Regions from separate parts of the Roseibium sp. 10G30-5 genome, predicted to be linked through region 2. Evidence: riboswitches for the same ligand, from Rfam matches in the RefSeq annotation. Region 2 holds a riboswitch; the other holds the start of a gene.

The links. Region 2 has a riboswitch for FMN ahead of AC0L7U_RS03645 (DMT family transporter). Riboswitches for the same ligand answer to the same signal wherever they lie in the genome.
Region 1: it holds a riboswitch for FMN, as region 2 does, so the genes downstream of both, AC0L7U_RS20100 (6,7-dimethyl-8-ribityllumazine synthase) here and AC0L7U_RS03645 (DMT family transporter) in region 2, are expected to answer to the same signal.

What each region holds. Positions count from the first base shown of each region.
Region 1 is NZ_JBVVUH010000001.1:231,134-235,062, reverse strand. Features, by position in the region: gene AC0L7U_RS20110 (transketolase family protein) at 1-34, shown strand, start outside; gene AC0L7U_RS20105 (FGGY family carbohydrate kinase) at 31-1,506, shown strand; gene AC0L7U_RS20100 (6,7-dimethyl-8-ribityllumazine synthase) at 1,576-2,022, opposite strand; FMN riboswitch at 2,096-2,233, opposite strand; gene AC0L7U_RS20095 (ABC transporter ATP-binding protein) at 2,380-3,929, opposite strand, start outside.
Region 2 is NZ_CM147918.1:708,971-712,899, forward strand. Features, by position in the region: gene lipB (lipoyl(octanoyl) transferase LipB) at 1-413, shown strand, start outside; gene AC0L7U_RS03640 (acylphosphatase) at 453-710, opposite strand; gene AC0L7U_RS03645 (DMT family transporter) at 755-1,624, opposite strand; FMN riboswitch at 1,762-1,932, opposite strand; gene AC0L7U_RS03650 (hypothetical protein) at 2,169-2,576, shown strand; gene folB (dihydroneopterin aldolase) at 2,746-3,165, shown strand; gene AC0L7U_RS03660 (hypothetical protein) at 3,302-3,643, shown strand; partial or broken gene AC0L7U_RS03665 (circularly permuted type 2 ATP-grasp protein) at 3,878-3,929, shown strand, end outside.

The sequences.
Region 1 (3,929 bases), on a different replicon from region 2:
CGCGCGCAAGGCCTTGGAGCGCAAGCGGTCATGACACACCCGTGTTTTCTTGCCATTGATCAGGGCACGACCAATACGAAGGCCTTGCTCATCGACACAGAGGGCGCGGTTGTGGCGCGGGCCTCCAGCGCGCTGACATCACATTATCCAAAACCCGGATGGGCCGAACAATCTGCGGATGACATCTGGCACAGCGTGCAGCAGGTCATTGCCCGGATTGGCGCAACACATGATCTGATGAACGTGCTGGGCATCGGCATCGCCAGTCAGCGCGAAACGCTGGTCGTCTGGGATGCGGACACGAACAAGCCAATTGCTCCGGCGATCCTGTGGCAATGTCGGCGCACCGCGCCAGACTGCGAAGCCCTGCGCAGGATGGGCGCAGGCGACGATGTGCTTGCGGCCACCGGCCTTGCCATCAACCCCCTGTTTCCCGCCTCAAAACTCGGCTGGGTCTTGCGCTCTATTGAGGGCGCGCGTGCGCTGGCAGATGCGGGACGTCTGCGGGCGGGAACCATCGATAGCTGGCTGTTAAATCGCCTGACTGGCGGCAAAGTTTTTGCGACAGATCATTCCAACGCCTCACGCACCCAGCTTTTCGACATCAACCGACTTGAGTGGAGTGATCTGCTTTGCGATCTGTTCGAGGTGCCTGAAACCTGCCTGCCTGCGCCAATGCCCTCCGACAGCTTGTTCGGCCACACGTCGGCTGGTACGACAGCACTTCCCGAAGGCGTACCGATCCACGCCATGATGGGCGACAGTCACGCAGCGCTTTATGGGCACGGTGTGCGCACGCCCGGTCTCGTCAAGGCAACCTATGGCACCGGGTCCTCACTGATGACGCTGACACCCGAGCGCATCACTTCACACAATGGTCTGTCGAGCACCATTGCCTGGACAGATGCACGCGGCACCGCCTACGCCCTTGAAGGCAACATCACTGTCTCGGCACAAGCCGCCGCCTTTGCCGCCACCATGCTGGGCCTGCAAGACGCACAGGCGCTGTCCGATCTGGCGCAAACCGTACCCGATGCGGCAGGCACCACCTTCGTTCCCGCCCTGAGTGGTTTGGGCGCACCGTACTGGGATGACTACGCAACCGGGACCATCAGCGGCATGACGCTCGCAACCACACCGGCGCATATCGCAAGGGCTACCTTTGACGCCATCGCCTTACAGATCGCTGACGTGTTCCGCGCCATGGAAAAGGACATCGGCCGTCTGCTTGATGGGCTGCTGGCGGATGGCGGGGCATCTGCCAATGGCTTTCTGATGCAATTGCAGGCCGATATTCTGGACCGGCCCGTCACCTGTGGCGCACAGGCAGAAGTGGGGGCCTTCGGCGTCTGGGCCATGGGACTTGAGGCTCTCGGACACCCGGCCCCGCTTGTAAAAGATACCGGAAAGGCATTTTTTCCGGCGCAGGAAGAGCACGCTGCGGCCGTCAATCTGTCGCAGCGCTGGCGTCAAAGCGTCGCCAATCTTCTCGCCACACCGCATTGAAACCACACAAAAAGGGGCAGGGCGCAGGACGCGCTCTGCCCTCATGTCGTCAGGTCACCCTGAAGGACGTCAACCGAGCGCGAAAATCTGCCGGACAGCTTCGGCGGCTTCCTTGCCCTTGGTGATGAAGTGCGTGCGATAAAAATCGGTCAGCACCTGAGTTTCCTGATAATTATGCGGCGTCAGCGACACGGAGAAAACCGGCACTTCCGTTTCAAGTTGCACACTCATCAGCCCGGAAACCACGGCATCGGCGACAAAGTCATGGCGATAGATACCGCCATCAACGACGAAAGCCGCAGCGACAACAGCATCATAGTCACCGGTCTTTGCAAGCTTCTTGGTAAGGAGCGGCATTTCAAATGCGCCCGGCACGTCAAACGTCACGACTTGTGCGCCGGACAGCTTGGTTGCAGCAGCCTCGACGAAGCCATCATGTGCACGGTCGACGATGTCGGCATGCCAGCGGGCCTTGATGAAGGCGATTTTCTTGTTGGAATAGTTTTCAGTAGACATTCGGAACCTTTCAGCAAAAATGAGTCAAGGTCCCAGAGCACGACAAGCCGCGCCGCACACAAGGTGCAACGAAGCTGGTCCTCTTCCATCCGGACTATACCGTCGGCCCCGGAATTTCACCGGATCTGCTGACCTCCCTGCCACAAAGGCAGGAGAGCGCTCGCGGGCTTTAACCGCCGGTGGGGAATTTCACCCCGCCCCGAGAACACATCTCTTCTAGTCCGAAAAATGGGGAGAGACAATCCTCTTTTAAAGGGTGGACAATGCGTTCATGAAAAAGGGACGGTATCGCCACCGTCCCCTATCTTCATCAAAAGCGCCAAGGCGTTAAGGCCCGCCACACCTTGGCAGACGCCATCATGTCATGACGAAGTGATCCTGCGCCACTTCGCGGTAAACCTTCTTGTCCTGCACAAAATCCACGGCGCGGATCGGGCTTTTCAGCTCTTCCACATCGGCATTTCGCTTCATGCCCAATCGATCAGGGTCGGGCACAGGCACCGCTTCCATGAGCTTGCGGGTATAAGGATGCTGAGGGTCGCTGAAAACCTTGTCGCGCGGTCCGATCTCGACGATCTGACCCAGATACATCACCGCCACCCGGTGACTGACGCGCTCGACCACGGCCATGTCATGCGAGATAAACAGGAAGGCGATGCCCATGCTTTCCTGCAAGTCCAGCATCAGATTGATGACCTGCGCCTTGATCGACACATCCAGCGCCGACACACTTTCATCGGCAATGATCACCTTGGGTTTCAGCGCCAGGGCCCGCGCAATACAGATCCGCTGCCGCTGGCCGCCAGAAAATTCGTGCGGATACCGTCGTGCCATATCGGCAGACAGCCCAACCCGGTCCAGCATGCCGGCCGTCATCTCCTGTGCCTGTTTGCGAGTGCCAAGCTTGTGTTCCAGATACGGCTCGGCGATCGCCTCCCCCACGGTCATCCGCGGATTGAGGCTGGCGAACGGATCCTGAAAGATCATCTGCACCGACTGGCGCAACTTGCGCATGGCCTTGCCATTGAACGCCAGAACATCTTCGCCGTTGACAGTGACCGACCCACTGTTGGGTTCGATCAGGCGCATGATGGCACGGCCAGTCGTGGATTTACCGCAGCCGGATTCGCCCACCAATGACAGTGTTTCACCCGCATGAAGGTTGAAGGATACATCTTCGACCGCATGGACCCGACCGCTCAGTTTCGACATCAAACCGGAATGAATGTCGAACCGCTTGCACAGGTTCTTGACCTCCAGAACCGGACGACTGTCCGTCGCAGCCGTTGAAGGCATCTCCCGCGGCTTGTCCATTTCGCCGGTGATGACGTCCATCATCGGGAACCGGGCCGGCAATTCGGAGCCGGTCATGGAGCCCAGAACCGGAACAGCAGACAAGAGTGCCCGGGTGTACGGCTGTGTGCTGTGGCGGAAAATATCCGAGGTCTTTCCGGTTTCAATCTGCTCGCCACGGAACATCACAACGGTCCGGTCAGCGATTTCCGCCACCACACCCATGTCATGCGTGATGAACAGGACCGATGTGCCTTCCTCTTCCTGCAACATCTTGATCAGATCGAGAATCTGACCCTGAATTGTCACATCAAGGGCGGTGGTCGGCTCATCGGCAATGAGCAGCTTGGGCTTGGCGGCCAGCGCCATGGCAATCATTGCCCGTTGCCGCATACCGCCGGAAAAGCGGTGCGGGTATTCGTCGAACCGCGAAGCGGCTGACGGAATGCGCACCTTTTCCAGAAGGCGGATGGATTCCAGCCGCGCATCCTTTTTGGAAATCGCCGAGTGACAGCGGATAGCCTCGGAAATCTGGTCGCCGATGGTGAAAAGCGGATTGAGGCTCGTCATCGGCTCCTGGAATATCATCGAGATATCGGCGCCGCGCACCTTGC
Region 2 (3,929 bases):
GCGTTGCCTATGTGATGCTCGATCTCAAGCGGCGACAACAGGACATTCGCGCCTTCATCTCAGCACTGGAAGCGTGGATTATCAATTCCCTGTGGGCCTATCATGTGCGCGGCGAGCGGCGCGAAGACCGTGTTGGCGTCTGGGTGCGTCGCCCAGATCGCGGCGCCACGGTTGAGGACAAAATCGCCGCGATCGGCATTCGCCTGCGCAAATGGGTCACATTTCACGGCATCAGCTTCAACGTCGATCCGGATCTGAGCCATTTTGGCGGCATTGTGCCTTGCGGCATTTCCGAACACGGCGTCACCAGCCTTGTCGACTTGGGATTACCCGTGACGATGGAAGACAATGATCTGGTGATGCGGGCAGAGTTTGAGAAGATCTTCGGCAAGACACATTCCGTCGACGTGTAACTCGCATGGCCCATCCAGGAGGCGTCACACCTGTGTATGTCAAACAGTCGCAAGGCGCTGAAATCCTGTGTCTGCCGGCTTGTCGGTTGTCTGCACCACGACATCTGACACACGAGCCAGTCGCGGGCCTTTACGCAACAACTCCAGCATGTCGTCGACAATAGCGGCCGGACCAGAAACAACCAGTTCCACTGTGCCATCCGCACGGTTGCGCACCCAGCCCTGAAGCTGGCGAGCCTCAGCCGCGTCCGCACACCAGTGCCCGATATCCGACCCCCTGTACCCGTCCGTGAACACGCACCTGCACGCACTTCAGATCGCCAGTTTCTGTCATCACGTCGTCATCCCGTGGCCTGTGCTGTCCGTTGCGCGTACCCAACATTTGCCTGCCGCTCACTGTTCATCACATAAAGCGACGCAGCGAGGATCATCAAGCTCCCCGGCCAGAAGGCCAGACTTGGAACATTGGCAAAGGCGATCCAACCACCGATCAGGTTCAACGGCAACTTCAGATGATCGAAAGGCTGGACATAGGCTGCATCAGCCTTTGAATAGGCCAGCGTCAGCAGATAGTTGGCCAGAAAGGTGAAAACACCGGCCACCACAATAATGGCAATAACAGATGCTGCCCACGGCACGACAAAGCCGCCACCGATAGCCACAACGGCGTTGGCAGGCGTCAATAGCAAAAGCAAGTAGGCGGTGATCGTGTCGGCGGGTTCATCCTGCGTCAGCCGTTTGGTCAATAGCGAGGCCGCTCCCCAGAACATCGCGGCCAGCAACGGCAACAGCGCCGCCCAACTGAAGCCCGCAGACCACGGCTGTAGAATGACCATCGCACCGGAAAACCCGAACGCGGTCGCGGCCCAGCGCTGCCAACGGATCGTTTCGCCCAATAACAACCACGCCCCGACAATAACGAAAAACGGCGAGGTCATAATCAAAGCGATGGCCTGCCAGATCGGCACCGACGACAGGCCAGCGCCCCAAAATTGCACACCCGCAACCGCAAACCCGACACGCAGGATATGCAAAACCGGATGACGGGTTTTCAACGACCGCAAACCGCGCCGCAGCACCCAGGGCGCAGAAAACAGAAACGCCAAGCCATATTGCCAGAAGACGACAGATGCTGACGGCAGCCCCAGAGTGCGGGTCGCAGCCTGAAGCGCGACATTCACCACAGAAAAGGCCGCGCCCGAAAGCACCATGAAAACCGCCGCTCGCACGATACGGGATTTGAAGACAGATTGTTCCACGAGCCCAGGACCTTTTGTCAAAGTCAGGGCGGGTCAAAGCACATGCAAAAGACGCCACTGACCAGGTTGTCAGCGCCCCCTCTACACGTGATTGCTCTCTTCCATCCGGACTGTCACCGTCGGCTTCGGACTTAAACCGAATCTGCTGACCTTTGCGACCCGCACCGGAAAATCCGGCAGACTGGTCGTAAAACGCTCGCGGGCTTCAGGAAACTCCTGTTACCGCCGGAGGGGAATTCCACCCCGCCCCGAGAACATTTCAGTATTACTGAAAGATTTCTAGCTGCATGCCACCCGGTGCGCAAGGGTCGTTTTTCAATGGGTTGGTTCAATTTTAAGTATTTAGAACAATCGTATTTTTATGTTCCTCAAATACACTGCACATGAACCGAGGTGGGGCCCTTTGTGATGTTGAAAAAAATTGCCGCGACGATCCTTCTGATGCTCGGCACCATTGTGGCCGCCCACGCCGATAAGGCCTTAGCAAAATGGCACGGTGAAAGGCTTCGAGCGCTATTGGATGGAAAATTCCGACGGCGCACGCTTTACCATCTGGTGCAATCACGATCCGGCAGAACGCGGCACCGTTGTAGCCATGCACCTGCCGGGTTACCCACTCTCGCCGAAAACACACGTCAGTTTTCAAATCGACGACCAGAACATCGGCTTCACGCCGGACAAGCATGGTAACATCCAGACCTCCTGCCCGACCTGCGCTGACAAGTTTGTCATGCTCTGGAATGCCTTGCGCCGAGGATACAGGGTCACTGTTCTGGTGGATGGCCATCTGGTCGAGACTTTCCCCTTGGGCGATGCAAGTCACGTTCTGGGCCGGGCACACGCGCAATGCAGGCCGGACTACTACAAGTCGGCGAATTTCTCCCGCTTCAATATCCACGACTGAACACGGCCGCTCTGGTCATGTGCAAATGAGCTGAGCAAGCCACTGGATTTTTGCGTAACGGAGGCTTAAATCGAGACGCACTCCCGCGCCCGGTATGCCCTGTCTGGTCCATGCAAGCCCCACAGATCTCAGGCCCCGGCGCGCAGACGCGAAGCCGCACCCTGCCAGCATGGGCAAGGTGCCCGGCGGCCAGACGGCCACCCTGCTCAGATCGGACTTTCTCATGGATGCCATTCACCTCAAAGACCTCGCCTTTTTCGCCTATCACGGCGTCCATGCCGAAGAGGCGCAACTCGGTCAGAGATTCATTGTCGATCTGACATGTTGGGCGGATCTGGAAAAGGCCAGTGTCAGTGACAACTATGACGACACCATCTGTTACGCCAGCTTGACACGCGCAATCGAGACGACCGTGACACAGACACGCTTCAATCTGATCGAGCGGCTGGCCGGAGCCATTCTGGAAACCGTCTTTGCCGCAGACGGGCGGATCATGAAAGCTCGAGTCCGGGTCCACAAACCCGGCGCGCCGCTGCCACTGTCCTCTGGCAATGTCAGCGTCGAGCTCACACGCAATCGCCCGCAATAGCAGCCTTCCCGCCGCAAAATTGCCTTTTTGACGAGACGTGACTTTTAGTCAAACAGCCCTACATCAAGGTCAAGGCTCCCTTCACGTCAGGCCCACGGACGGTTCCGAATTTGACGTGATCCAAGAAGATGAGGTCATGCCGATGCCCCCTAGTTCCCGCAAAGCACTGACACGTTCGCGTGTTCTGCCAACCCTCTCGCTGGCTCTCGCCTCGACCCTGTTCATCAGCACGGCCGCCGAAGCGCGACCCGACCTGCGACAGATGGACTGCAAGAAGGCGCAGGCCATGGTCAAACGCGATGGCAGCGTGGTCTTCACAACAGGCCAGTACACCTACTCGCGTTTCGTCGCAAACCAGGGCTACTGCGACCGCGACGAGATCACAGTGATCCACTATGCGAAGACAGGCGACAACCCCAACTGCCCGGTCGCATACAAATGCAAGCAGCCGTTGTTCATGAACAATTGGAACGACTAGACGTTAAGCTGCATTTACCTGTCGGGGACACTTTTCCGGCAGGCGTTTTTCTGCCCACACAAAAACACCCTCCGATTTATCATCCAGTCCGCCAAGGATTGGGACCAGATTCGTTTTTGTAAAAAGACGATTTGCTTAATTGCTAAGCACCAACGCATTCAGAATACGCTTGGTGGTGTTTGGAAAATCTGCAAGTCTTGATTTTTAAGGGCAATAAACCTTACGGGAGGGACAATGGGCGACGCTGCGTCATTCTTCAATGAGATGATGGACCAAGAGGGAAATC